DNA from 2 places in the Streptomyces sp. NPDC058697 genome. Region 1 is predicted to be linked to the other one. Evidence: riboswitches for the same ligand, from Rfam matches in the RefSeq annotation. Region 1 holds a riboswitch; the other holds the start of a gene.
What was found. Region 1 has a riboswitch for ZMP and ZTP ahead of ACFWXQ_RS01875 (bifunctional 5,10-methylenetetrahydrofolate dehydrogenase/5,10-methenyltetrahydrofolate cyclohydrolase). Riboswitches for the same ligand answer to the same signal wherever they lie in the genome.
Positions count from the first base shown of each region.

Region 1 (14,435 bases):
TGTCCAACGCGGTACGCGGCTACGGACGCCGCCGGCGACTCGTCGACAGGCTCGGTCACGACGAGACCGCGCACGGCCGGCAGATCGTGGACAGCCCCGACTCGGAGCGGCCCGGCGCCTGGGTGCACGAGGCGCTGGCCCGGCTTGCGCCCGCCGACCAGGAGGTTCTGCGGCTCACCACCTGGGAGGAACTCGGCATCGACGAGGTCGCCGTGGCCCTCGGCTGCGGCAGCAGGGCGGCGGCGATGCGGCTGCACCGGGCCCGCCGTCGGCTCAGAGCCGAGATCGACAGCATGCGCACCGCCGTGGCCGCCGGTCCCACCACTCCTCGCCGCGACACCCCGAAGGAGCAGCGCCATGGCTGACGAACTCGAACTGCTGCGCCGCGCCAACCCGGTGCCGTCCGGCGACCCCCGCTTCGGCGACGGACCGCTCGGCCACGACGCCGAGCGCCGCCTCAACCAGCTCGTGGGCCCGGCGGCCGACGAGCGCCCGAAGCCGGGCCGTTTCCTGCCCGGCGGTGCCAGCCTCGGCCGGCTGCTGCGCGGCCCCCGCCCCCGTCGTACGCGTCTGGTGTGGGCCCTCGCGACGACCGCTGCCGTCGCCGTGACCTCCCTCGCCCTTCTCCTCGCGGGACCGAGCACCACCCCCGCGGTGGCCGCACCGCGCCCGCTGGTGGTCCGGGCCGACTCCACCCCCGTACCGCTGGACCGGCTGGCAGAGCGGGCCGACGCGGCCGCGGCGGACGGTTCGGCCGGGCTGCGCAAGGGCACGCATGTGCAGTCGTGGAGCATGGGCATGTCGGAGGACAAGCCTCCGATCACGCTCCCCGTGGAGCGCATCGTGCGCTGGAACGCGGACGACAGCCACACGGAACTGGTCGTCGCGACCGACCCGCGTCACCCGGGCCGTCCGGTCTTGTCCGACGAGGACGGCGATTCGCGTCTCGTCGACGACGGTCACGTCATCAGCGAACAGACCTTCCCGCCGAGCTGGAGCGATGCCCCGCCCGAGTCGCCGCCCCCGCACGACGCCGAGCGGCTGCGCGCCTATCTGCAGGAGGCGCAGTACACCGACACCCCCCTGACCACGCGCGAACTGCTCGACGCCACACGGTTGTTGCTCGACACCTGGACCCTCGGCACCCGTGAGGTCGCGGCCCTCGCCCGGCTCCTCGCGGACGCCGACGGGCTGCGGCCCGTCGGCCAGGTGACCGATCGGCTGGGCCGGCACGGTCAGGCGTACGTGTACGACGGCACCGGCTACCACCGGATGCTGATCATGGATCCGGTCAGCGGTGCCGTCCTCGGCCTGGAGAGCACCGCCTCGGTCGCCGAGCCCGAGTACGGGCTCAGGGCGGGTGACGTCGTGGACTACAGCGCGTGGATGCGGTGATCAGGCGCCGGTCTGCCGCGTGGCCGCCTCGACGGTCTGGGCCAGCAGCGTGGCGATCGTCATCGGACCGACGCCGCCCGGTACGGGAGTGATCAGCGAGGCCCGCTCCCGTGCGCTGTCGAAGTCGACGTCGCCGATGTTGCCGGGGTTGTAGCCGGCGTCGACGACGACCGCGCCCGGCTTGATGTCCTCGCCGCGGATCAGGCGGGGCCGCCCCACCGCGGCCACCACGATGTCCGCCTCCCGCACGACCGCCGACAGGTCGGCCGTGCGCGAGTGGCAGTACGTCACCGTGGCGTCCCGGCCGAGCAGCAGCATCCCCACCGGCTTGCCGAGGATCGCGCTTCGGCCCACCACGACCGCCCGCTTGCCGGCCGGATCGACGTCGTACTCGTCCAGGAGCCGCATGATCCCGCCGGGCGTGCACGACGCGAAGCCCGGCAGCCCGAAGCTCATCGCGGAGAACGACGCCAGAGTGACCCCGTCGACGTCCTTCTCCGGAGCGATCGCCTCGAACGCCGCGCGCTCGTCGATGTGGTGACCCATCGGGTGCTGCAAGAGAATGCCGTGCACGGCCGGGTCGGCGGACAGCGCGGTGAGCGTGCCGACCAGCTCGGCCGTCGTTGTCGCGGCAGGTAGAGCCACGTGCCGCGACTCGATACCCGCCTTGCGGGAACGGTTCTGCTTCATGCGTACGTACGTGACGGAGGCGGGGTCCTCACCCACCAGCACGGTGGCCAGACAGGGTGCCACTCCGGTGCGTTCGGTGAGGTCGGCCGCCCGCTTGGCCGTCTCCTCGACGATTCGCCGGGCGGGACCGGTGCCGTCCATCAACTGGGCCTGGGACATGAGCCACTCCTGAGCGTCGTAGAAGATGCCCAGGCGCGCGGCGAAGACGTGTGCGTCGGGCCGCTCCCCGGTGGTACTCCACCTCAGCGCCAGTCACGGCCTGCGACCACAGTACGCTCCCGCTGGTATGCCGTTCTTCTGCGGGCCGTCCGTGGCTGGTCGCGCAGTTCCCCGCGCCCCTTACGGGGCTTGGTCGAGGGTCAGGAGTCCTCCTCCGGCCCGGCCGTCGGGTCCAGGCCTGCCAGGAACCGATGCCGGGGACGTTCCCCGCTCGGGCGCCGAGTGCGGTCGCCCGGGTCCAGCGCTCCCGTGCCCGTATGTGGTCCAGGTCGTCGTGGCCGACCGACGCCGGGTCCACGTACGGCTCACCGAGGCGGGATACGACGCGTTCGAGCGGCACGCGGCCTGCGAAGAACATGGCGAGAACGCGCTGCTCTCAGTGCTGTCAGAAGGAGAGAAGCGGACACTCGCCGACCTGCTCCGGAAGCCGGTCGAGGCCGCAGAGGCCGCCCCGGACGGCTCCGAGCCGAAAAGGTCCAGGTCAGACGGGTCGTGATCCGGACCCCCGGCATACCCCTCACTGCTCTACGTCGTCCCATGCCTGCAGCACCGTCTGGCCGACGATCTTGCCGTCGCGCAGCGACATCATCGAGTTCGCGAGCACCCTGGTGCCGTCCGCGTACTGACAGGACTCGGTGAAGGCGACCTGGTCGCCCTGGACCACACACTGTTCCAACTTGTGTGTCATGTCGCGGCTGTAGACGTCGTCGAGCATCTCGCGGATCTGCTCGCGGCCGTGCATGACCTTGGGATGGCTGGGCTGGGTGTTGCGGTCGACGACGCGCATTTCCGCGTCGTCCGCGTACAGCGACAGGAGCGCCGACGCGTTCTGGCCTTCGATGCCCCGGCGCAGCGCTTCGGTGTCGAAGCCGGGGTTTTCCGCAGTGCCCATGATGGACCTCCTTGTGGACCACTGGCGAAGGCCGCGGCCCGGTACGGAGCGGGCCGCAGTGGGCCTCTCCCTCTGAGACTCCTCCGGCGCGGCGGCCACGGCAAGCGCAGCCGGGCCGATGAGCCTGTCGGGTGAGGGGCCGGATGCGGCCGTGTCCGTGGGCGGCCCGCCACCGTTGCTGAAGGCATGATCTCAACACGACGTATCGTCGCCGCCGTTGGCCTCGCCGTCGGCGTCACGGGCCTTGCCGTACCGTCCGCGAGCGCTGCCACCACCCCGGAGACGGGAAAGGTGAACCCCATCGCGATGCTCGACTCGCTCGCGGTGAGCGACCTTCCCGCGGAGCACAAGGCCCAGATGCCCAGGGTCTCCGACCAGCTCGACAAGCTAAACGAGCTGAACGGCCTCTACCAGCTGGAGCAGCTCCACCAGGTGACCGACCTCGCGGCCCCCGCCATGGGACTGGTCGGGGCCGTCGAGTAGAGCCGTCGCGTAGCGAACGGCCCGGTCCGTCGGCGTGCGTCTCGTGGGGAGGCGCACGCCGACGTCGTTCTCGGCGAATTTCCGGCGGCCCCCAGTGGCCCCCGGATGCGCGCCGGGGCGGTCCGGGTGAGGCTGAGGGCATGCCGGAACATCCCGTAGTGATCATGCACCCGCCGCAGGAGGAAGGCGGGCGGCGCGTGACGGTCCACGGCGAGTCGATCGGCGTCGCCATGAACCTCCCGGACGTCGTCGAGTTCCTGCGCCGCGCGGGCCTGGAATTCGACGAGAACGAGGCCGCGGTGTCACCCCTCATCGAATGGCGCGGCGGAGGCCCGTCCTACTGGGGTCCGGAGCCGCGCCGCCCCTGACGGCCGTACGCAGGTGAGAGGGCGCGTGTAGGGGCCCACGTCCTTCCTCGGTAGTACCTCGTCCACGGCGACTGCCGCCACGGGACCAGGGCGAAGGCCTCCATGGGCACGATGTGCGGGACCGCGGCGGCGCGGAGGCTGGTGGTACCAGGAATGAGGAGGCCGCCATGAACCGCCGGATCCGCATCCGTCCCACCCGCCGCACGACGACCGCGCGCGACACGACGATCGACCGCAGGACCCCCTCGGGCCGCCTCCTGCCGTACTGACCGCCCTGCCGACTGCCGGACCGACCCCCGGCGGACGTCAGCAGATGGTCTGGGTGCTGTTGACCAGGGTGTTGTTGCGGAACGTGGTGTTGATACCGCAAGGGCTCTCCCTGATCGAGGAGTTGGTCACCCTCAGGTTCTGGACGGTGATGTCCGAGTTGTTCGGGAATTCCGAGCGGGCGGCCAGCCGGATCTCGCCGCCGCCCGTGACACTGCCGCTCTGGGCGGCGAGGTTCACGTTGTAGCAGTTCTCGATCAGGATCGCGTTGTTGCCGGTGTCGGAGATGGTGACGCGGTCGATGGTCGCGCCGCCGCTCTCGGAGACGCAGAAGACACCCCGCCCGCCGCCGCGCGCGACGACCTCGCCGACCCGCACATTGGTCGGGTACGCGCTGCCGATCCGGCCGTTGCGGTTGGCCATGCGGAAGGCCGCGTAACCCGTACCGGCGCCCGCGCCGTCCGCGTCGACCTTCGTGACCGTCGCGTTGACGGTCTGGTTCAGCAGGAGACCGGACTCGCCCACGTTGCGTGCGGTGACCGTGCCGATGGTGAGGCCGTCGACCCCGTACGTCTCCACGGCGTGGCTGCTCGCCCCGGAGACGTACACGTTGTCGATCCGGACATTGCGTGTCCACTGGCTGGTGTCGCCGCGGTTGTCGATGCGTACGCCGAGACCGCGGGAGAGACGCATGTCGATCTGGCCGAGCACGACGTTGGTGACGTTGCGCATGAAGATCCCGTACAGCGGCGTGCCGGTGAGGTTCAGATGCTGGACCTCGATGTCCCGGGCGCCGCGTGCGTAGACCGGGGCCTGGTCGCCGGAGCCCGAACCGGTGACATTGATGGTGCCGCACACGTCGAGCACGGTGTAGCTCGGCAGGGAGACCCGGGAACCCGCGCCGATGGCGCCCGAGCCGCGCACCACCACCCGTTCCTTCGAAGTACGGCCCGCCGTAAGGCTGTTGACGGCCGCCTGCATCGCGGCCCGCATGTCGGTACCGGTGTACGTGACACTGCTGCCCCGCCGGGCGGTCCAGGTGCTGCCGTTCAGCACGGCCTCGGCCTGGTACGAACCCTCGCCGCACGCTGCCGCCGCCTGTCGCGGGGCCGCACTCGCGGGGGCCGTGAGCAGGGCTGCCCCGGTGAGCAGGGCGGTCGCGCATGCGACGGTGACGCCGGCCCGCCTCCCGCGGGCTCCGGCGGCCGTGGGGGGTTCGGTGGTCCTGCTGGTCCTGCTGGTTTTGTGGATGAGGTGAGGTGCGGCTCTGCGTCCCATCTCGTCTTCTTCTCCTGTGTGGGGGTCCACCGCCCGCGCGACAGCGTCGCAGCAAGCGTTTTCTATGGCGGGCGGTGAGTGTGGCAAGGGCTTTCTGCGGCGTCAAGAGGTCGGTGTGACAAAGGAGTTGGTCACATCTCGCGACGTACGAGGAAGGCCAGCAGCGCACGCAGATCGTCGACCGCGCGCGGAGCCGTGGGGAGCGCGTGCGGACCCGTGGGGAGGCCGTCGAGGCACGCGTGGACGTGGGCGATGTGACGGTGGGCCTCGGCCAGCGCGGTGCTCCGGCCACCTGCCTCCTCGATCAGGGCCGCGGCCCGGCGGGCGGCCGCGTCGTCGAGGTCTTCGGTCCCCTCCAGTAGGCGGGTGAGGGGGCGGTCGGCGGCCGAGGTGTCGAGAGCCGCCAGAACCGGGAACGTCTTCTTGCGCCGACGCAGGTCCGCGTGGACCGGCTTGCCCGTGACGGCGGGGTCGCCCCAGATGCCCAGGAGGTCGTCGATCACCTGGAAGGCCAGGCCGAGATGACGGCCCGCCCGGTCGAGCGCGGTGACCGTCTCCGCCGGGGCTCCGGCGAGTACGGCACCCAGGGCGGCGGCACAGCCCAGCAGCGCGCCGGTCTTGTGCTCGGCCATCGCCCGGTACTCGTCGGGGCGGACGGCCTCTGGACCGGTCCACGGGCGCGACTCGAACAGCAGGTCGTCGGCCTGACCGCTCACGAGGTCGTTGAGCGCGGTGGCCAGGTGACGGACGGCTGCCGGTACGTGGCTGCCGGGCGCGGAGGCCAGCGTCTCCACGGCCAGGACGAACAGGGCGTCCCCCGCGAGCACGGCAGGGCCGGTGCCGTACGCCTTCCACACCGTGGGGCGGCCACGCCGGGTCGCGTCGCCGTCCATGATGTCGTCGTGGAGCAACGAGAAGGTGTGTACCAGCTCCACCGCCACGGCCGCGCTCACTCCCGCGCGCGCGGGTGCCCCGGCCGCCTCGGCGCCCAGGACGGCCAGGGCCTGCCGCAGCCCTTTGCCGCCCGCCGCGGCGGCGGTAGGCGCGCCACCGGCCTCGCACCAGCCGAAGGAGTACGCCGCCATCTCAGCCACCCACGGATGCAGCCGCCCCACCGCCTCGGTCAGCGCGGGGCGCACCAACGCCCGGCTGCGGTCGAGGAGTTGAACGGCCCGCTCGGTATCGGCCGTGGTCGAGACGGTCGGATGCGGGGCGGAGGTCGTCACGGTCATCGCCGAACCTCCGTGCCTGCCGGGGGAGTTGCGGGGGTGCCGACAGCTGCGTCCGCGGCCGTATCTGTTTGGGTGGCGGTGGCGGTGCTGGTGGTGGCGGTCGGGGCCGGGGTGCCGGGAGTTGGCGGGCTGGTGGTCACGATGCCGAACTCCGCCTGTGCGCGAGCCACCATCTGTCGTGCGTGCCGCAGGCCGATGCGTTCCAACACCTGGGCGAGATCGGCCAGTTCGGCCGCCGTGTCGTCGAGGTCGTGGCCCAGGTGGGCGAGGGACTTGGCGAGGCCGAGCCGGGAGAGCGCCTCCCCGCGGGGCTCGCTCATCGCCCGGAACTCCGCCAGCGCCTGGGTGTAGACGTCCCGGGCCTCCGCGTAACGCCCGGCCCGGTAAAGGACGTTGCCGCGCATCTTGTGGTTGTACGCCAGCGCGCTCGACAGGTTCATCTCCCGGCAGGTCACCTCGGCCTCGGCGAGCAGACCGAGCGCGCGCTCGGCATCCCCGTCGCGGACGGACACGATGTCGGCCAGGCCGCGCAGCGCCCACGCGTGGCCGCGCCGGTCGTCGGCCCGGCCGGCGATCTCCGCGGCCTCCTCGAACATCGCGTACGCCGTGTCGTACGAGCCGGTGTTGCGGTGTATCTGAGCGATGCCCTCCAGGGCCCACACGGTGTGCCGCGCCTCGCCGCGCTTGCGTGCCTCGGCCAGGAGTTGCTCGTGCAGCGCGCCGACCGCCTCGTAGTCGCCCTGGATGCGGCCCGTCTCCGCCATGCCGGCGAGCGAGTAGCCGCGTACGACGATGTCGCCGCCGCGTTCGCCGAACTCGGCCGCGAGACCCAGCAGTCGCCAGGCGAGAGGGAAGGCGCCGCGCTGGCGGGCCAGCGTGCCGCCGCTCCACAGGGCCCATGCCATCGCGGCGGTGTCGCCGGCCTCCCGGGCCGCGCGGTAACTCGCCTTCCACGCGCGGTCGGCGTCGCCCACCTGTCCGAGCCGCCGGTGCGCCTCCGCGACCGCGAGACCCGAGCGCGCCACCTCTCCCCGTGCTCCGGCGCGCTCGGCGGCGGCCAACTGCTCGGTGCCCGCGGCCAGTACGTCGACCAGGGAGGAGTTCACGGACAGGGTGGTGAGCGCACCTTGGTACTCGGGTGCGAATGCCTTGCCGTACATGCGTGCCTTTCGGTCTGTCGATGCTCGGACGAGGCGGCGGACCTGGCTTCGCACACGTATACACGTTGTGTATACGCGATGTGTATAGTGCCCTGCTTTCCACCCCGGGTCATGTGTCCTGGGCTGACGGGTCACCGGCGCCGCCGCGCCACCTCGTTGTCGATCAAGACGTTGGTCCCGGCGGCGGGGTTGCCTCTGCGGTGTAGATCACAGTCGGGGTGGGGGAGGCGTTGTGGTGCATCCGGACCCGCGGCCTGATTGTCGTGGTCGGCCCGGAGCGATTGGTTCCCTGAGAGCGATTCGACCGATTGGTCCGAAGTGCGGTCTCCTGGTGTCGGCGGAAAGATTCCTGAAACGTCTTGCGGTTGCGGAGAGGTAAAATTCTGCTGGCTGTTCGGGGGGAGAGGGCGGGTAAAAGGGAAATCCCTGTGAATGGGCCGGAGCGGTGTCCCGTGATGGAGTCAGGTGTGTGGGGATTTGTTTCTCGACATCGTGCCGCGTGCCGATCTTCGGCGTGTCGTCTCACGGGGACTTCTCTTGCGGACATGTGAATTTTACAGAGTGGCGTTGCGCTGCCCTCCGTGTTTCACGAGGGTGAATCATTGCGCTGCTTTTGGCGGATTTGCGGCGCTGTCGTCCGGCTAGCGTAGTGACTGATTGCAATTGGCCGGGTTTTCGGTTCTTGAGGGCCGACGGGGGTCTGGCTGGATCGATTCCACGGTGTAGCGCGAGGTCGGTGCCATGTTGACCGACGGGTAACTGTGGCGCTAGCTTCCAACGGGTTGGTTTTCGCGTGGGAGTTTCCCCCGACGCCGCGTAAACGGTGTATGTCCGCGTGGACCAATTCGTCGTCTCCAGGCACCCCCCACCGTGCAGTCTCACCGATTATTTCGGAGAATCATGACGTCTGCTGTGCGCGCCGAGGACATGATCATTGGAATCACCCCGTTCGGTGAACCCGAAGCCAGGCTTGCCGCAGCGGTCAGCCGTGCGGGCGGCCTAGGGGTACTTGACCTGGGGGTCGGTGACCGAAGAGCCAGAGAGGCGCTGGCATCCCTCCGGCGGTGGGCACCGGGACCGTTCGGAGTGCGGGTCGGAGCGCACTGCCGGATCGCTCCCGGAGAACTCGGTCCAGGGAAACTCGAGCCCGGAGAATTCGCTTCCGGAAAGAAGAGCGGAAAGCCGGGAAAGCGAGAGGACGGTGGCCTCCATACCGTCGTCCTCGGCACGGATTCGCCATGGCAGATCGACGAGGTCACCGGCACGTACCGGGTCCTGGTGGAGGTCACGGACCTGGACCAGGCTCTGGCGGCGGTCAGCGCCGGAGCGCACGGTCTGATCGCCCGTGGCAGCGAGAGCGGCGGCCGGATCGGCGAGCTCAGCACCTTCGTCCTGCTCCAGCACCTGCTCGCCGAGCCCGGCGTGGACCTCCCCGTCTGGGCCTGCGGCGGCATCGGGCCTCGTACGGCAGCGGCCGCCGTGGCCGGTGGGGCGGCCGGAGTGGTCCTGGACAGCCAGCTGGCGCTGCTCGCCGGGGCGAGGCTTCCGGAGCCGGCGGCCGCGGCACTGCGGTCCATGGACGGTTCGGAGACGATTGTCATCGGCGAGCACCGGGTGCTGCACCGCCGGGGCCCGGACACGCCGCGCGTTCCGGCCGGCGATCCGCTGCTGGTGTCGGGGATGCTCGGTGCCCAGGACCCGCGTACCCAGCTCCTGCCGGTCGGTCAGGACGGCTTCCTCGCCGCCCGCTTCGCCGAACGCTGGGGCGACGCGGGCCGCACGGTCCGCGCCCTGACCGCCTCCGTACAGGACGCCGTACGCGACGACGGGCCGGCCGGGGCACTGCGCCCGGGGTCCCCGATGAGCCGGGCGCTCGGCACGCGCCTGCCCGTCGCCCAGGGGCCGATGACCCGGGTCAGCGACCAGGCACGGTTCGCCGCGGCCGTCGCCGGGGACGGTGCCCTGCCGTTCATCGCGCTGGCCCTCGCGAGCGGCGAGCAGACGCGTACCGTCCTGGAGGAGACCCGCGCCGCCGTGGCCGGCCGGCCCTGGGGTGTCGGCGTGCTCGGCTTCGCACCCGAGGAGACCAGAAACGCCCAGCTCGAAGCCGTACGGGAACTGCGGCCCACGCATGCCATCATCGCGGGCGGGCGACCGTCCCAGGCCGAGGCGCTGGAGCGGGCCGGGATCAGCACCTTCCTGCACGTGCCCTCGCCGGGACTGCTCCGCCAGTTCCTCGACGCCGGAGCCCGCCGCTTCGTCTTCGAGGGCTCCGAATGCGGCGGCCATGTCGGCCCGCGCGCGAGCTTCCCGCTGTGGGAGGCCCAACTCGCCGTGCTGGAAGACTTCTTGGACGAGTCGGACGCCGAAACGGCCGAACGCGTCGAGGTGTTCTTCGCGGGCGGCGTGCACGACGAGCGCTCGTCGGCGATGGTCGCCGCGCTCGCCGCTCCACTGACCGCGCGCGGGGCCGCCGTCGGCGTCCTCATGGGAACCGCCTATCTGTTCACCGACGAAGCGGTGGAGTGTGGAGCGGTCCAACCGCTCTTCCAGCAGCAGGTCATGGCCGCCACGCGTACCGCGCTGCTGGAGACCGCGCCCGGCCACGCCACCCGCTGTGTGCCCAGCCCGTTCAGCGAGAACTACCGGGAGTTCGAGGCGGAGTTGCGCGAGCGAGGCGTGCCCGAGCGGCGGATCTGGGAGGAGTTGGAACGGCTCAACGTCGGGCGGCTGCGCATCGCCAGCAAGGGGATCGAGCGGGACGCCACCGGCGAACTGGCGGCCGTGGCCGAGGAACGCCAGCTGTCCGAGGGCATGTTCATGGCCGGGGAAGTGGCCGTGCTGCGCTCGGTGACCACCACGATCAGCGCGCTGCACGGCTCGGTCACCACCGGCGCGGCGGGCTTCCTCGCCGCCCGCACGGCTCTGCTCCGGGAACGCCTCGGGATGGACACGGCCGAGGAGCCCGCGGCGCCCGAGCCGCTTGACGTGGCCGTGGTCGGCATGGCCTGCATGTTCCCCGGGGCCCCCGACCTCGCCGCCTACTGGGCGAACATCCTCGGCGGCCACGACGGCGTCGGTGAGGTCCCCGCCGACCGCTGGGACCCCGCCGTGCACTACTCGCAGGACACGGACGGCGCCACCCCGTCGAAGTGGGGCGGCTTCCTGCCGCGGATCCCCTTCGACCCGCTGCGCTACGGCATCCCGCCGACCTCACTGGGCAGCATCGAGCCCGTACAGCTGCTGGCACTCGAAGCCGCGCGGCGGGCACTGGAGGACGCCGGCTACGGGGAGCGGGGCCGGGGCTTCGACCGTTCGCGGACCTCCGTGGTCTTCGGCGCCGAAGCGGGCAGCGACCTCTCCAACGCCGCCACCCTGCGTGCCGTACTGCCCTCCTACTACGGGGAGGTTCCCGCAGGTCTGGACAGTCAACTGCCCCGGCTCACCGAGGACTCCTTCCCCGGCATGCTTGCCAACGTCATCTCGGGGCGGATCGCCAACCGGCTGGACCTGGGCGGCGCCAACTACACCGTCGACGCCGCCTGCGCGTCGTCACTGGCCGCCGTCGACGTGGCCTGCAAGGAACTCGTCGGCGGTACGAGCGACGTCGTGCTGTGCGGGGGCGCCGACCTGCACAACGGCATCAACGACTACGCCCTCTTCTCCTCCGTGCACGCCCTCTCCCCGACCGGCCGGTCGCGGGCCTTCGACAGCTCGGCGGACGGGATCGCCCTGGGCGAGGGCATCGCCTGTGTCGTGCTCAAGCGGCTCGCGGACGCCGAACGGGACGGCGACCGGATCTACGGCGTGATCAAGGGAGTCGGCAGTTCCAGCGACGGCCGCTCGCTCGGACTGACCGCTCCCCGCCCCGAGGGCCAGCGCGCCGCACTGGAGCGGGCCTATCGCAACGCGGGGATCTCACCTGCCGATGTCGGCCTGGTCGAGGCCCATGGCACCGGGACCGTGGTCGGGGACCGTACCGAACTGACCATCCTCAGCGAGGTGTTCACCGAGGCCGGGGCCAAGTCGGGCGGCTGCGCGCTCGGTTCGGTCAAGTCGCAGATCGGGCACACCAAGTGCGCCGCCGGTCTCGCCGGTCTGATCAAAACCGTCCTGTCCCTCTACACCGGAGTCAAGCCGCCCACCCTGCACATGAAGCGGCCGAACTCAGCATGGCAGGAAGAGGCCAGCCCGTTCGTCTTCCACGCACGGCCGCGGCCCTGGGCGGCCCCCGCCGAGGAACGGGTCGCCGGGCTCAGCGCGTTCGGCTTCGGCGGGACCAACTTCCATGTGGTGCTCAGCGCCCACACGGCCGCCGAACCGCCCGCCCATGGCCTGGACAACTGGCCCGCCGAGCTGTTCACCTTCCGCGGTACGGATTCGGCGGCGGCCCGGCGAGCCATCGAGGACGTACTCGGGGCCGCCGAGACCGACGGCCGCCCGTGGCGCCTGCGCGACCTCGCGCTGAGCGCGTCCCGCCGCGCCGACACTCGCCATGAACCGGTCCAAGTGGCCGTCGTGGCCACCGACGTCGACGAGCTGATCGGCCAACTGCGCCGGGCGCTGGCGGGGGAGCACGATCCGGCCGGAGGCATCCACCTCGCGGACGTCGGACGAGCCCCGGCCGACGGGAGCGAGCAGGCGAGCGCGAACGTGGGACAGGCGGGGGCGGACGCGGAGCAGGCACGGGCGGATGCGGTGCAGGCGAGCGTGGACGCGGGGCAGGTGCCGTCCGGTTCGCGTCGGACGGCGTCGGCCGACGGCAAGGTCGCGTTCCTCTTCCCGGGCCAGGGCAGCCAGCGGCCCGGGATGCTCGCGGACGTGTTCATCGCCTTCCCCGAGCTCCAGCACTACCTGCACCTCGGCCGCGACTACGCCGACGCGCTGTACCCGCCCGCCGCGTTCGACACGGACGCCAGGGACCGCCAACGGGCCGGGATCACCGACACCCGGGTCGCCCAGCCCGCGCTGGGCATCGCCGGACTCGCCGCCCACGCACTGCTCACCGCGGCCGGGATACGGCCGGACATGGCAGCCGGACACAGCTACGGCGAACTGGTCGCCCTCTGCGCGGCGGGCGCGATCACACCGGAGGCGCTGCTTGAGCTGAGCGCCGAGCGGGCGGCGGCGATCCTCTCGGCCGTCGGCGAGGATCCTGGAACCATGGCGGCGGTGGCGGCCGGTGCCGAAGACGTCGAACGGGCCCTGCGCGAGACGGGCGCCCCCGGCACGGTCGTCGTCGCCAACCACAACTCGCCCCGGCAGACGGTGATTTCCGGCCCGACGCAGGCGCTGGCCACCGCGGTGCAACTGCTGCGCGCGGCGGGACACCGCGCCGAACGGATCCCCGTCGCCTGCGCCTTCCACAGCCCGGTGGTGGCCGCCGGCGGAGAGCGGTTCGCCGAGGCACTCGCGAGCCGGCCCGTGCGTACGCCCGAGTTCCCGGTGTGGTCCAACCGCACGGCGGCTCCGTACGGCGACCGTGCTGACGAGATCCGCGCCGAACTCGCCGCCCAGATAGGCGCCCCCGTCGGATTCGTCGCACAGATCGAGGCCATGTACGAGGCCGGGGCGAGGATCTTCGTCGAGGCCGGCCCCGGCTCCGTACTCACCCGACTGGTCGCGCAGATCCTCGGCGACCGCCCGCACCGCACCGTCGCGTGCGAGCCGCGCCACGACAGCGGACTGCGCGGCTGGCTCGACGCACTGGCCCAACTGGCCGTGGCGGGGCTGCCGGTACGCACCGGTCGGCTGTTCCAGGGGCGCGACGCCGTCGACGCGACCCGGACCCCGGAGCCCAAACGGCCCGGATGGACGGTCGACGGGCAACTGGTCCGTACGGCCGCCGGCGAACTCCTCCCCGGCGCCCTCGCGCCGGCCCGACGCGTTGTGGAGACGACAGTGACGACGAGCCACCCGAACCACGGAGAGGGCGCCCCGGCCGACAGGGACGCGCTGATCGTCGAATACCTGCGCACCAGCCGGGAGATGGTGGCCGCCCAGCGGGACGTGCTGCTCACCTACTTCGGCGCCGCGCAGGGACAGTGGATTCCCGCGCCTGCCGCGGTCGGCACCCAGCAGCAGCCGGTACCGGCCGCCGAGCTTGCTGAGGCCCAACAGCAGGTTCCACGGCTGGAGTTGGCACCTGAGATCGCCATCCCCGAGGCGCCCGCCCCTGAGGCGGTGACGGAGGTGGTCACGAAAGCCGTCACGGAAGCGGACGTCCTGGCGGTCGTGCTGGAGATCATCAGCGAGCGCACCGGCTATCCCGTGGACATGATCGAGCCCGATCTCGACCTGGAGGCCGACCTCAGCATCGACTCCATCAAGCGGGCCGAAATCGCAGGCGAACTGGCCAAGCGGCTGGGCGCCGGGGGCGGCGTGGACATTGCCGGGCTCGACGACGCGGAACTGGAGGACCTGGCGAAGGCCCGTACGGCCGCGTCGGTGA
Region 1 covers NZ_JBHXSU010000001.1:409,248-423,682, reverse strand. The annotation lists gene ACFWXQ_RS01885 (RNA polymerase sigma factor) at 1-365, shown strand, start outside; gene ACFWXQ_RS01880 (CU044_5270 family protein) at 358-1,395, shown strand; gene ACFWXQ_RS01875 (bifunctional 5,10-methylenetetrahydrofolate dehydrogenase/5,10-methenyltetrahydrofolate cyclohydrolase) at 1,396-2,244, opposite strand; ZMP/ZTP riboswitch at 2,265-2,351, opposite strand; gene ACFWXQ_RS01870 (hypothetical protein) at 2,564-2,800, shown strand; gene ACFWXQ_RS01865 (nuclear transport factor 2 family protein) at 2,822-3,196, opposite strand; gene ACFWXQ_RS01860 (hypothetical protein) at 3,383-3,679, shown strand; gene ACFWXQ_RS01855 (hypothetical protein) at 3,820-4,047, shown strand; gene ACFWXQ_RS01850 (hypothetical protein) at 4,354-5,592, opposite strand; gene ACFWXQ_RS01845 (polyprenyl synthetase family protein) at 5,724-6,824, opposite strand; gene ACFWXQ_RS01840 (tetratricopeptide repeat protein) at 6,821-7,984, opposite strand; gene ACFWXQ_RS01835 (SDR family NAD(P)-dependent oxidoreductase) at 8,885-14,435, shown strand, end outside.

Region 2 (14,435 bases), on a different contig from region 1:
CGATCATGGCCCGCATCAGGAACCCGGTGGTCACCACGACGAGGTCGACCACGAGGACGTGCTTGAGGCTGATGCAGTACGCGAACTGCATGCCCAGGTAGGCGGTCAGCAGGGCCGAGGTGAGCGGGGAGCACAGGAACGCGGCCGCCGTCGGAGCGATTACAGCGAGCGCGATCCCTACGGAGTAGGCGACCGGTACGGGCACCTGTCCGGCGGCGACCGGCCGGCGGCGCTTGACCGGGTGGGCGCGGTCGGCGTCGGCGTCCCGGGCGTCGTTGACCAGATAGACGCCGGCGGCGCAGGCCGTGAACAGCACGAAGACGAGGGCGATCTGGGTGAGCGCGTGGCGCGAGAAGAGTTCCCCGGCCGCGGCCGGGGCGGCGACCACGAGGACGTTTTTGACCCACTGTTTCGGACGGGCGGTCCTGATCAGCCCTCTTAGGAGGCCACTTTTCTCCCGGGCGGGCTGTTTCTCGTGCTTCTTGTGAGTGCTTTCCAGAACGGCCGTGTCAGCCATGGTCCCGGCCTCCGGTCATCCAGCGGGCCCCGAGCCGGGCCGTCACCGCGCCCAGTGCCGCGCCCGCGGCCACGTCGGAGGGGTAGTGGACGCCGACGACCAGCCGGGAGAGGCACATCGCGGCGGCCAGCGGGGGCACCACGCGCGCGCCGAGCGCTCCGAAGGCCACGGCGGCGGCCGTCGCGGAGGTGGCGTGCGAGCTGGGGAAGGAGTGCCGGCCCGCGGTGCGGACCAGGGGTTCGACGTGTCCTGGGCGTGGGCGGCGTACGAGCCGTTTCACGCCCATGCTGGCCAGGTGCGCACCCGCGGTCAGGGCCGTGCCGCGCAGCCAGGCACCGCGCCGCTCCCGGTCGACGGCCGCTCCGGCGAGGCCCGCCGCGAGCCACAGCGCGCCGTGCTCGCCGGCCAGGGACAGGGCCCGCGCGGCGGCGGCGACGCCCGGAGCGGCACCGCGGGCGTGGAGGGCCGTAAGGATCCGGTGGTCCAGGTCGGGGACGTCGTCGTGGTGGTCCATGTGGACTCACTGTTCACGTCAACACGGCAGGAACTCCGGCAATATTGAGCGACATCCCATTAATCACCCATTTCGGGGAGAGAGGTGATGTTAGAGAACTACAGGTCACTTTCGGGCGATACGGTCGCGTGCATGCCTGCCGACACGGTTTCCGTCACGGGGTGGGGCCGCACCGCCCCCACCACCGCCCGTCTGATCCGCCCTGGTTCGTACGAGGAGGCCGCGGCGGCCGTCCGGGAGTGCGGGGCCCGCGGGGGCATCCCACGGGGCCTGGGACGGGCGTACGGGGACGCGGCGCAGAACGCGGGCGGGGCCGTGTTCGACATGACGGGCCTGGACCGCGTCCACGCGATCGACGCCGACGGCGGGACCGTGCTGTGCGACGCGGGCGTCTCCTTGCACCGCCTCATGGAAGTCCTGTTGCCACTGGGCTGGTTCGTGCCCGTGTCGCCCGGGACGCGCTATGTGACGGTCGGCGGGGCGATCGGCGCGGACATCCACGGCAAGAACCACCATGTGTCCGGCTCGTTCGCCCGCCATGTGCTCTCCTTCGAACTGCTGACCGCGGACGGCGAGATCCGTACGGTGAGCCGCGGCACGCCCCTCTTCGACGCGACGGCGGGCGGTATGGGCCTGACCGGTGTGATCCTCACGGCCACCGTCCGGCTGCAGCCCGTCGCGACCTCGTTGATGTCGGTCGACACGGAACGCGCCACGGACCTGGACGACTTGATGGCCCGCCTCACCGCGACCGACCACCACTACCGCTACTCGGTCGCCTGGATCGATCTGCTGGCCCGCGGCGCGTCGATGGGACGCTCGGTGCTCACCCGGGGCGACCACGCTCCCCTGGAGGCGCTGGCGGACCGCACACGCGCGCGTAGAGCCCCTTTGGAGTTCCGTCCCGGCCGTCTTCCCGCCGCCCCCGCCTGGATGCCCGAGGGGCTGCTCGGCCGGACGACGGTCGGCCTCTTCAACGAGCTCTGGTACCGCAGGGCGCCCCGCGCGCGCAGGGGTGAACTACAGCGGATCTCCACCTTCTTCCACCCGCTCGACGGCGTGCCGCACTGGAACCGCGTCTACGGGCGCGGCGGTTTCGTGCAGTACCAGTTCGTCGTCGGATACGGCCAGGAGGACGCCCTGCGCCGGATCGTGCACCGCATCTCGCAGCGCCGCTGCCCCTCCTTCCTCGCCGTCCTGAAGCGCTTCGGGGAGGGCGATCCGGGCTGGCTGTCCTTCCCGATGCCCGGCTGGACCCTCGCCCTGGACATCCCCGCGAACCTGCCGGGGCTCGGCGGCTTCCTGGACGAGCTGGACGAGGAAGTCACCGCGGCCGCCGGGCGTGTCTATCTCGCCAAGGACTCCCGGCTGCGGCCCGAACTGCTCTCGGCGATGTACCCGCGGCTGGGCGATTTCCGGGCGCTGCGCGAGGAGTTGGACCCGCGTTCCGTCTTCACCTCGGACCTGTCCCGCCGCCTCGGCCTCTGAGGCGAGCCGCTCGGTGAGTTCGGTTTTCCCACTCTCTCTGATCTCTCTCTACAGGAGTTCGGTTTCATGAAGGACGCCTTCGGTGCCCCCCAGTCCATGCTCATTCTCGGCGGCACGTCCGAGATCGCGCTGGCCACCGCGCGGCGGCTGATCGCCCGCCGTACCCGCACGGTGTGGCTCGCCGGCCGCCCCTCGCCCGCACTGGAGACGGCCGCCGCCGACCTGCGCGTCCTCGGCGCGGACGTCCGTACGGTCGCCTTCGACGCGCTCGACCCCGACGCCCACGAGACCGCGCTCGGCAAGGTCTTCGCCGAGGGCGACATCGACCTCGTACTGCTCGCGTTCGGTGTCCTGGGCGACCAGTCGCGCGACGAGAACGAGCCCGGCTCGGCGGTCCGGGTCGCGCAGACCAACTACACGGGCGCGGTGTCGTCGGGCCTGGTGTGCGCGCGGGCCCTCCAGACGCAGGGACACGGCTCTCTGGTCGTGCTCTCCTCGGTGGCCGGCGAGCGCGCCCGCCGCGCCAACTTCATCTACGGCTCCAGCAAGGCGGGCCTAGACGCCTTCGCCCAGGGCCTGGGCGACGCCCTGCACGGCACGGGCGTCCACGTGATGGTCGTACGCCCCGGCTTCGTCCGCACCAGGATGACGACGGGCCTGCCGGAGGCCCCCCTCGCGACGACCCCCGAGGCGGTCGCCACAGCCATCGAGACGGGCCTGCGCCGACGCTCCGAGACGGTGTGGGTACCCGGGGCACTACGGGTGGTCATGTCGGCACTGAGGCACGTACCACGAACGGTGTTCCGCCGCCTGCCGATCTAGGGGGCGACGCCCCCTAGGGGCGCGGGGAACTGCGCGACAAGCCCCCACGGCCCGCACTACGAGTACTGCCCCCGCTCCCCCGCGGAGCGCTACCTCTTGAGCGACACGATCACGGACTTGCTCATCGGATTGCCACTCTGGTTGACCTGGACGTGCCCCACCCCAAGAACCCGACCGGTGCCCGGCACAACCTCCACGGCCGACAGCCACAACGACTGCCGGGACCCCGCCCGCACCCCACCCTCACTGGGCAACCGCGGCCGCGTGATCTTCGTACAGGCACCATCCGTGCCGACGTACCGGTTGCCGTCCAGGAAGAGCCCGCGCGTGCCGTCGACCGCCATGGGGACGCGCCCGGCGCAGTCCCCGGCGGCGTCGGGCGTCTTGGCCCAGTCGGAGCCGTCCCAGCGCAGCCGTACGGCCTCCTCCTGGGGTTCGTCCTCGACCTCGCCGTGGTTGAAGCTGTGCATGCCGTACGCGCGGACGTCGTCGGCCGCGAGCGCGAGGACGTCGTCGATCGAGGCGCCCGGCTCGGGCGGCACCGGCTCGGGGAAGCGGTAGGCGGGGGTCTCCGTCAGCTGCCAGGAGGAGCCGTCCCAGTGCACGGCCGCGGGCTGGGTGAACTCTCCGCCGTCACTGCCGTCACCCGTGTCACGGTGGCCGACCGCCCACAGGTCGTCGGCCGCGACGCCGTCGAGCGAGACGACGGTGGCGGGCAGGGTCGAGGTGCTCCACCGGGTGCCGTCCCAGTGGTGGATCTGCGAGTCGCCGCTCAGGGCCCAGACGTCGTCGGCCGCGAAGGCCTTCATGTCGACGAGCCGTCCGCCGCCCGGCAGCTCCGGGAGCGCGGTCCAGCGCGTGCCGTCCCAGCGGACCGTCCGTGGCCCTGCCAGGGTCGGCAGTGAGGCCGTCAGCAGGAACCCGTCCGGGCCCAGGGAGTCGAAACGGGCCTCGTGGACGGCGGAGCCAAGCGCGGCGGGCATCGGCTGCCGCTGCCAGCGCGTGCCGTCGTAGCGGAGCAGATACCCGTCGTCACGCGACGGATTCGCGCTGTTCGTGACGGCGCCCGCGACCCAGATGTCGTCGTCGGCCGTCGCGATCACGTCCGACAGCTTGCTCTCGTCGTCGAGGATCTCGTCGTACGTCCAACTCGGCCCGGACGTCCCACCGGCGGCCGAGGTGGACGACGAGGGTGCTGCCTTCGACTTGCCGTCGTCGCCGTCTGCCTCCGTACCGCATCCGGTCAGCGCGAGGCCGAGCACAGTGAGCCCCGTCACGATCCTGCGCATGATCCCCCTGGTCGTCCGATGCCCCGCCCGCCCCATCCGTGGGCTGTCCGCTCGGCGAGTCGTCCGCTCAGCGAGCCGGGAGCGGGCCCCGCTCCGCGCGGGCGGCCTGCGGCGGTACGACCGCGCCTCCGAAGGCGTAGTCACGCAGCCTGCGCCACACGCCGTCGGCCCCCTGCTCGTAGAGCGCGAAGCCGGTGCACGGCCAGTCGGCCGCGTACTCCGCAAGCTCCTCGAACGCCCGGTCCATCGCCTCGTCGTCGATGCCGTGCGCCACCGTCACATGCGGGTGGTACGGGAACTGCAGCTCGCGCGCCACGGGCCCGGACGCGTCCCTGACCTGCTTCTGCAGCCAGGTGCAGGCCTCGGCCCCCTCGACGACCTGCACGAACACGACGGGCGACAGCGGACGGAAGGTTCCGGTGCCCGACAGGCGCATCAGGAAGGGCCGGCCGGCGGCCGCGACCTCGACGAGATGCGCCTCGATCGCGGGCAGCGCCGAGTCGTCGACCTCGGTCGGCGGCAGCAGTGTGACGTGCGTGGGGATGCCGGAAGCCGCGGGGTCGCCGAAGCCCGCGCGCCGCTCCTGGAGCAGGCTGCCGTGTGGCTCCGGGACCGCGATCGACACACCGATCGTTACGGTCCCCACGTCGTCTCCTGTCGTTGTGTTGATGTTCCGTCGTGTTTATGCACTTCTCAGGCAGGGGTTGCTGCCGGTTCGGCTATCGACTGTACGGCCGTACGGCCCCGTTCCGGTTGTCGTACCGGTGTTGTCCTGGTCTCGTACTGGCTGTTGTCCCGGTTGTTGTCGTCCCGGCAGTCAGTGTTTCGCCGGCAGGAAACCCACTCTGTCGTACGTCTGGGAGAGGGTCTCCGCGGCGACGGCGCGGGCCTTCTCGGCCCCCTTGGCCAGGATCGAGTCGAGCGTCTCCGGGTCGTCCAGATACTGCTGCGTACGCTCCCGGAACGGAGTCACGAAGTCGACCATGGCCTCGGCGAGGTCGGTCTTCAGCGCACCGTAGCCCTTGCCGACGTACTTCTGCTCCAGTTCCGCGATACCGGTCCCGGTGAGGGTGGAGTAGATGGTCAGCAGGTTGCTGACGCCGGGCTTGTTCTCGACGTCGTACCTGATCACCGTGTCCGTGTCGGTGACCGCGCTCTTGACCTTCTTGGCGGTGACCTTCGGCTCGTCGAGAAGGTTGATCAGGCCCTTCGGAGTCGACGCCGACTTGCTCATCTTGATCGCCGGGTCCTGGAGATCGAAGATCTTCGCCGTCTCCTTGAGGATGTACGGCTTCGGGACGGTGAACGTCTGACCGAAGCGGCCGTTGAAGCGCTCGGCGAGGTCGCGCGTCAGCTCGATGTGCTGGCGCTGGTCCTCACCCACCGGGACCTCGTTGGCCTGGTACAGCAGGATGTCCGCGACCTGCAGGATCGGGTACGTGAAGAGGCCCACCGAGGCGCGGTCGGCGCCCTGCTTGGCGGACTTGTCCTTGAACTGGGTCATGCGGGACGCCTCGCCGAAGCCGGTGAGGCAGTTCATGACCCAGGCGAGCTGTGCGTGCTCGGGGACATGGCTCTGGACGAAGAGCGTGCAGCGCTCCGGGTCGAGACCGGCGGCCAGCAGCTGGGCCGCGGCCAGCCGGGTGTTGGCGCGGAGGTCCGCGGGGTCCTGCGGAATGGTGATCGCGTGCAGGTCGACGACCATGTAGAACGCGTCGTGGGACTCCTGCAGGGCCACCCACTGACGGACGGCGCCGAGGTAATTGCCGAGGTGGAACGAGCCGGCGGTGGGCTGGATTCCAGAAAGCACGCGAGGACGGTCTGAAGCCATACTCACCATTCTCTCAGGTGTCAGGGGCCGTTCCGGAACTGGTCGGAAACAGATGTGCCACGGGTGGGAACCGATCTGCCTCCGGCGGTGTAACAAGAGCGTGAGGACGCGGGAGGGGGGCCGCATCGTCGATGAGGCCGCGGTGATCGCACGCGTGCGCGCCGGAGAGCCGGAGGCGTATGCGGAGCTGGTGCGTGCCCATACGGGCATCGCGCTCAGGGCGGCCGCGGCACTGGGGGCGGGTGCGGACGCGGAGGACGTGGTGCAGCAGGCCTTCTTCAAGGCCTACTGCACCTTGGGGCGCTTCCGGGACGGCGCGGCGTTCAAGCCGTGGCTGCTCTCGATCGTCGCCAATGAGACGAGGAACACAGTGCGGACGGCGGTGCGCCAGCGGACGCTGGCCGGCCGTGAGGCCGCCCTCGTGGAGGCCGAGCCGCTGATACCGGAATCGACGGATCCGGCGGCCGCGGCCCTGGAGGTCGAGCGTCGGACGGCCCTGCTGACCGCCCTGGAAGGACTGGGCGAGGACCACCGCCTGGTCGTCACCTACCGCTATCTGCTGGAGATGGACGAGTCGGAGACCGCCCAGGCCCTGGGCTGGCCGCGGGGGACGGTGAAATCCCGGCTCAACCGCGCCCTGCGGAAGCTCGGCAGACTGCTGCCGGAGTTCGAACCGCGGGAGGGGCGGGAGGGTTCGGGCGATTCGGAGGATGGCACTGATTCGGCTGATGCGGCGGGCCTGGGCGGCCTAAGGGGTCGGAGGACGCGGGGAGGAGGTGATGAGCGTGGGTGACTCTCATGAGCCGGATGAGTCGCATGAGTCGCATGAGGCGGGGGGCACGGGGGCCTCCGGTGACCGGGGACCTGGTGAGGGCCAGTACGGGGGCCAGTCCGGGGGCGGCGGCGGGGACGGGCATGGGCGCAGGCCGGGGCAAGGTGATGGGCACGGGCAGGGTGTCTCCCGGTTGCCCGAGGAGCTGCGGGCGCTCGGGCGGTCGCTGGACCGGCCCGGGGCGGTGGGCGGTGAGTCGATGGTCGAGCGGGTGCTGGAGCGGATACTCGCCGAACATGTGCCGGTCCCTGTCGCTGAGCCACCGGGCCTCTCGGAACGGGTGAGGGCGATGCGCCGATGGGCCCGGGCGCGTCGGCGCGCGCTGGCCGCGGGGCTGTGCGGTCTGCTGACAGTCCTCGTGCTCACGCCTCCGGTGCGCGCCGCGGTCGTCGAGTGGTTCGACTTCGGCGGGGTGGAGGTGCGGTACGACCCGTCGGCGACGCCTTCGCCGGGGGCCGGGGTGCCCGGCTGCGGCGGCCCGTCGCTCAGCCTTGCCGAGGCCGAACGGCAGGCGGGCTTCGCGCCCCTCGCGCCCCCTGCCCTGGGAACCCCGGAGGCGGTGACGGTGACCCGCGAGCCGAAGGGGCGGTTCCTGATCACCTTGTGCTGGCGCGAGCAGGGGCGGACGGTCCGGCTGGACGAGTATCCGGCGGTGCTGAGTCCCGGCTTCGCCAAGTTCGTGCGGGAGCAACCGGAGTATGTGCCGCTGGGCGAGGACACGGACTCCGTCGGGCGTATGGCGCTGTGGTTTTCCGACCCGCACCTCCTGCGCCTCTGGCTGATGGACGGGGACGGCGAGTTCACCCGCTCCGAGCGGACCGCGGGACCGACGCTGCTGTGGATGCACGGGGGCAACACGACGCTCCGGCTGGAGGGTGTGGCGTCCAGGGCGCGGGCGGTGGAGATCGCGAAGTCGCTGGACTAGCGGGCCCGTTGGCCGGGCGGGACGGTTCTGGGTGGACCGGGGCGGTTCTGGGCGGACCGGGGCGGACCGGGGCAGGTCTGGGTGGCCGGGGCAGTTCTGGGTGGGCCGGGACGGAGCAGACCGAGGTGGCCTGGGCTCCTCGAAATTTTGGTCGGTGACGAGTGGGAACCCCGGCGGGTCGAGCGGTGTACCAGAAGTGACACGCGGGTGCGGGCGGACCGCACCGAGGCCGATTGGGGGGTGTCGGGATGCGCAGGGTTCGTGCACGGGTGACGGGGAGCCCACGGATGACGTGGAGCCGGGGATGGGCGGCGATCTCGGGGTGGGCGATGGCGCTCGGTCTGGTGGTGATGTGCGCGCCCACCGCGGCGGCCGGCGGTCCGACGAGTGTGCTGGTGGTCTCGCCGGAGAGCGGACAGAGCGCGGCGCTGTACGCCTCGAAGGAGGAGTACGGGGAGTTGCAGCGCCTCCTCGGAGCGTCGGACAGCGGCACCCGCGAGGAACCGCCCGGGCTGGGCGTGGGCAGCGGTCGGCAGATCAACGTCACCTGGATGCTCCATGACGTGTCGCCCTGGCGGGTCGACCGCGTCTATCCGGAGACACCGCGCACCAAGGACGTCTGGATACACACGGCGGCCAACGTTCCGGAGTCGATGAACGGCCACTGGCACAGGGCCGAGCAACCTGCCGCCGTGCGCGCGCTGTTGAAGAAGCTCGGCGTGCTGGGCGAATCGTCCGGCGAGGGCGCCGGAGCCATCTATCCGGCGCCCTGGGAGACGACGGAGGATGCCGCCGCCGCACCCGCGCCGGAACCCGGGTCCACGGAGCGGTCCGGCGCGGCCACGGATGCCTCGGCGACGGCGCCGGACGACGGCACCGACTGGTGGTGGGCGATACCTGGGCTGGTGACCGGGGCTGTGCTGGCCCTGGGGCTGCGGCCGTTCGTCGGGCGGTTGCCGGGAGTGCGGCAGTTGGGCCGTCGGCGGGTTCGGGAAGCGGGTCCTCGGCAGGAACTGAGGGATGTCTGAGAGGGGCGTGGGAGTTGTTCGGTCCGGGGCGGGTGACAGGCGGTACGGCAGATTCCGCGGGCGGCTCGGGGTTGGCAATAGCCGGGCTCGCGGCGGGGCTCTCCCTCGGCGTCGGCGGCACCCTGCTGATACGCCGCGCGGCGGCCGGGCGTGAGCCGGGGCCGCCGCGGGAGTGCACGACAGGAGTTGATCGACTTGTGAGCCGGCTTGAGGGTCGACTGGTGGGTCGGCTCGTGGATCGGCTGGTGGGTCGACTGGTGAGCCGGCCTCTGAATCGGCTTGTGAATCCGCTGGTTCGGCTTGTGAGCTGGTTCCGGCCGGGACCCGGTGTCGTCGGTTCTCGGTCTCGGCGCCCGGGCCCTCGTTCACGCCCTCGCCCTCGCCCTCGGATTCAGCCGCCGCCTCAGCCGCGGTCTCAGCCGAGGTCGATCTCCGGGTAGAGCGGGAAGCCGGTCAGGAGGTCGGTCGCCCGGTGGGAGATCTCGTCGGCGATCTTCGGGTCCAGGACGTGCTGGGCCTTGGAAGGGGCGCCCTTGGCGGTGGTGCCGGGCTCCGTGGTGGCGAGGACGCGGTCGATGAGGCCCGCGATCTCGTCCATCTCGGTGGCGCCGAGGCCACGGGTGGTGAGCGCCGGGGTGCCGATGCGGATGCCGGAGGTGTACCAGGCGCCGTTGGGGTCGGCGGGGATGGCGTTGCGGTTGGTGACGATGCCCGAGTCGAGCAGGGCGGTCTCGGCCTGGCGGCCGGTGAGGCCGTAGGAGGAGGCGACGTCGATGAGGTTGAGGTGGTTGTCGGTGCCGCCGGTGACCAGCGTGGCGCCGCGTCGCATCAGGCCCTCGGCGAGAGCGCGGGCGTTGTCGACGACGGCCTGGGCGTAGTCGCGGAACTCGGGGCGGCGGGCCTCGGCGAGCGCGACGGCCTTGGCGGCCATGACGTGCGGCAGGGGGCCGCCGAGAACCATCGGGCAGCCGCGGTCGACCTGGTCGGCGAGGGAGGAGTCGCACAGGACCATGCCGCCGCGCGGACCGCGCAGCGACTTGTGGGTGGTCGTGGTGACGATCTGGGCGTGCGGGACCGGGTCGAAGTCACCGGTGAGGACCTTGCCTGCGACGAGACCGGCGAAGTGCGCCATGTCGACCATGAGCGTGGCGCCGACCTCGTCGGCGATCTCCCGCATGATCCGGAAGTTCACGAGACGGGGGTAGGCGGAGTAGCCGGCGACGATGATCAGGGGCTTGAACTCACGGGCGGAGGTGCGCAGGGCCTCGTAGTCGATGAGGCCGGTGGCGGGGTCGGTGCCGTAGGAGCGCTGGTCGAACATCTTGCCGGAGATGTTCGGGCGGAAGCCGTGGGTGAGGTGGCCGCCGGCGTCCAGGGACATGCCGAGCATGCGCTGGTTGCCGAAGGCCTGGCGCAGTTCGGCCCAGTCGGCGTCGGAGAGGTCGTTGACGTTGCGGACGCCGGCCTTCTGGAGGGCGGGTGCCTCGACGCGGGCGGCGAGGACGGCCCAGAAGGCGACGAGGTTGGCGTCGATGCCGGAGTGCGGCTGGGCGTAGGCGTGCTCGGCACCGAAGAGCTCACGGGCGTGCTCGGCGGCGAGGGCCTCGACGGTGTCCACGTTGCGGCAGCCGGCGTAGAAGCGGCGGCCGACGGTGCCTTCGGCGTACTTGTCGCTGAACCAGTTGCCCATCGCGAGGAGGGTGGCCGGGGAGGCGTAGTTCTCGGAGGCGATCAGCTTGAGCATCTCGCGCTGGTCGGCGACTTCCTGCCCGATGGCGTCGGCGACGCGGGGCTCGACGGCGCGGATCACTTCGAGGGCGCTGCGGAAGGCGGTGGATTCGTTGGAGAGGGGCTCTGGCATGACGGCCTCCGGACGTGGGCGTTCGGCGTTCACGGTTCGGCCCAGGCGCACGGCACACAGTTCATGGGCCGCTCCCCGATGGTCGGTCCCATCCCAGCGCGCCAGTCACGGCCCGTGGATCAGCGTACCGGGCGCGCCGGTTCGTCGGGTTCCCCCGTCCACCATGCGAGCGACGATAGGAAAGGAGCCACACGTAGTCGGACGGCTGGCCGGGAGCCGGACCGGAGTTCTGGCACAGAAACCGGAGTTCTGGCACAGAAGCGGGAAAAGAAGCAGGTCACGAGCCCTTGTGCGGCCGGAAACGGAGACCCCGTGAGCACCACCGAAGAACTGATCGCCTCGGCCGAAGCGCACAGCGCGCCCACCTACCACCCGCTGCCGGTCGTCGTGGCGACGGCGGACGGGGCCTGGATGACGGATGTCGAGGGGCGCCGCTATCTGGATCTGCTGGCCGGGTATTCGGCGCTGAATTTCGGTCACGGCAACAGGCGGCTGATCGAGGCGGCGAAGGCGCAGCTGGAGCGGGTGACGTTGACGTCGCGGGCGTTCCACCACGACCGGTTCGCCGAGTTCTGTACGCGGCTGGCCGAGTTGTGCGGCATGGAGATGGTGCTGCCGATGAACACGGGCGCGGAGGCGGTCGAGTCGGCGGTGAAGACCGCCCGAAAGTGGGGGTACCGGGTCAAGGGCGTGCCCGAGGGGAGGGCGAAGGTCGTCGTGGCGGGCAACAACTTCCACGGGCGTACGACGACGATCATCAGTTTCTCCACGGATGCCGAGGCGCGGGCGGACTTCGGTCCGTACACGCCGGGCTTCGAGATCGTGCCGTACGGGGATCTGACGGCGATGCGCGCGGCGGTCACGGAGAACACGGTGGCCGTGCTGCTGGAGCCCATTCAGGGCGAGGCGGGGGTGCTGGTGCCGCCGGCCGGTTATCTCGCGGGCGTACGGGAGCTGACGCGTGAGCGGAACGTGCTGTTCGTGGCGGACGAGATCCAGTCGGGCCTCGGGCGGACGGGGCGGACCTTCGCGTGTGAGCACGAGGGGGTCGTGCCGGACATGTATGTGCTGGGCAAGGCGCTCGGGGGCGGGGTCGTGCCGGTGTCGGCGGTGGTGTCGTCGAGCGAGGTGCTCGGAGTGTTCCGGCCGGGTGAGCACGGGTCGACGTTCGGCGGGAATCCGCTGGCCTGTGCGGTGGCGCTGGAGGTGATCGCGATGCTGCGGTCGGGCGAGTACCAGCGGCGGGCCACCGAGCTGGGCGAGCATCTGCACCGGGAGCTGGGGCAGTTGGCCGGTTCGGGCCGGATCACTCAGGTGCGGGGGCGCGGGCTCTGGGCGGGAATCGACATCGACCCGGCGTACGGCACGGGCCGGGAGATCTCCGAGAAGCTGATGGACCGGGGTGTGCTGGTCAAGGACACCCATGGGTCCACGGTCCGGATCGCACCTCCGCTGGTGATCAGTAAGGAGGACCTGGACTGGGGGCTCGCGCAACTGCGGGACGTGCTGGGCGTGTAGCCGGCCGCTCTGTCCTCTCCTGCCCCCGGCCCGGTGCCGGGAGGGCAGCCGGGGGGGCAGCCAGGGGTCAAAGGATCACGTGTGGCAGGAAGCGGGCGTACTCGTCCGTGATCAGGCCGGAGGATTCGCGGATGCCGAGGCCTGCCGACTCGTTCTCGACGACCCAGGCTCCGAGGACGACGCGGTTGCCGTCGAAGGAGGGGAGGGGTGCCAACTCCTGGTAGCAGCAGGGTTCTTCGCGGAGTACGGGAGCGGAGCCCGGTTCGTGGACCGTGACTCCGGCGCCCTCGCGGCCGAGCAGGGGCTTGGCCACGTATCCGCGGGTGGTGGCCAGTTCGCGGGGGCCGTCGAGGAAGGCGGGGAGGAGGTTGGGGTGGTCCGGGTACAGCTCCCAGAGGATCGCGAGGAGGGCCTTGTTGCTGAGCAGCATCTTCCAGGCAGGCTCGATCCACATCGTGGTTCCCGTGCCGCCGCCGTTGTCGAGGGTGGCGAGGATGTGCGGGGCGAAGCGGTCGGTGGTGAGCCATTCCCAGGGGTAGAGCTTGAAGCAGCTGCGGATGAAGCGGAGTTGCTTGTCGACGAAGCGGCCGGAGAGGCGGTCCCAGCCGATCTCCTCCATGGCGATCCAGGCGGTGTCGAGGCCGGCCTGTTCCGCGGTCTCCTTCAGATAGGCGACGGTCATCAGGTCCTCGCCGAGTTCATCGGCGGCGGAGTGTGCGAAGTAGAGGGGGTTGCCGGGCGGGAGGAGGGCGGACTGATTCTTCCAGGCGTCGACGAGGCGTTCGTGGAGGGAGTTCCACTGGTCGGCGCCGGGGAAGCGTTCCTCCATCCAGAACCACTGGGGGCTGGCGGCCTCGACGAGTGAGGTCGGGGTGTCGGCGTTGTACTCAAGGAGCTTGGCCGGGCCCGTTCCGTCGTGGCGGAGGTCGAAACGGCCGTACAGGGAGGGGAGTTCGGCGCGGCGGTGCCAGGCCTCGGTGACCGCCTCCGCAACTCGGGGGTCGGTGAGGCCGAGGTCGGTGAGGCGGTTCTCGGTGACGATGTGCTCGGCCGCCGCGAGGCACATCGTGTGGAGTTCCTCGACGACCTCCTCCAGGGCCTCGACCTCGGGGAGGGAGAAGACGTAGTACGCGGACTCGTCCCAGTACGGGCGCAGGGAGTCGTCCGGGTGGCGGGTGAGGGGGTAGATGAGGCCCTGTTCCTCGACGGTCTGCTGCCAGCCGGGGCGAGGGGTCGTGGTGCGGCGTTCCATGACGACGGTCCGGTTCCTCGGAGTTGCTCGGGGTTCTCGGAGTGCTCGGAGTGCTCGGAGTTCCTGGGTTCTCCTGGGTTCTCCTGGCTTCGCCGGGGTCAGCCGCCGCCGCTGCCTGAGCCTGAGCAGCCGAAGCCGTCGCGGTCCACGGCCTCGCTTCGGCTGAAGGTGCCGTAGTCGGCGTAGCCGGCGCTGACGTCGGAGTCGTAGTACCAGGCGGCGTCGACCGTGCCGGTCCGGCTGCCGCTGCTCTTGCGGTTCTTGCCGGACGAGGAGGAGGTGGAGCCCGACTTGCAGTTCTTGTCCGCGACGACCTTGTAGCCGTTGACGTACTCGTAGCTGTCGCGGTCCACGCAGCGGCGGTCGGGGTCGGAACCGCACGAGGTGAGGGCCGCGGCGAGGACGCCCATTCCGCCGAGTACGACCGTGCTCGAACGCAGTTTCCTGCGCTGGTCCGCCATGTTCTCTCCCCCGTTGGGCCCGTCCGGCGGGCTCGTCCATGGCCGGCTCGGTTGTCCGGCCCCCGACAGGTTAAAGATCAAGTGAGTGGGTTGTACA
Region 2 covers NZ_JBHXSU010000015.1:205,110-219,544, reverse strand. The annotation lists gene ACFWXQ_RS30895 (decaprenyl-phosphate phosphoribosyltransferase) at 1-517, opposite strand, end outside; gene ACFWXQ_RS30890 (phosphatase PAP2 family protein) at 510-1,031, opposite strand; gene ACFWXQ_RS30885 (FAD-binding protein) at 1,164-2,519, shown strand; gene ACFWXQ_RS30880 (decaprenylphospho-beta-D-erythro-pentofuranosid-2-ulose 2-reductase) at 2,586-3,341, shown strand; gene ACFWXQ_RS30875 (hypothetical protein) at 3,431-4,630, opposite strand; gene ACFWXQ_RS30870 (2'-5' RNA ligase family protein) at 4,698-5,276, opposite strand; gene trpS (tryptophan--tRNA ligase) at 5,448-6,461, opposite strand; gene ACFWXQ_RS30860 (RNA polymerase sigma factor) at 6,562-7,254, shown strand; gene ACFWXQ_RS30855 (hypothetical protein) at 7,427-8,218, shown strand; gene ACFWXQ_RS30850 (hypothetical protein) at 8,506-9,246, shown strand; gene ACFWXQ_RS30845 (glycine hydroxymethyltransferase) at 9,662-11,107, opposite strand; ZMP/ZTP riboswitch at 11,140-11,226, opposite strand; gene rocD (ornithine--oxo-acid transaminase) at 11,420-12,625, shown strand; gene ACFWXQ_RS30835 (glutathionylspermidine synthase family protein) at 12,693-13,877, opposite strand; gene ACFWXQ_RS30830 (hypothetical protein) at 13,976-14,338, opposite strand.
Region 2: it holds a riboswitch for ZMP and ZTP, as region 1 does, so the genes downstream of both, ACFWXQ_RS30845 (glycine hydroxymethyltransferase) here and ACFWXQ_RS01875 (bifunctional 5,10-methylenetetrahydrofolate dehydrogenase/5,10-methenyltetrahydrofolate cyclohydrolase) in region 1, are expected to answer to the same signal.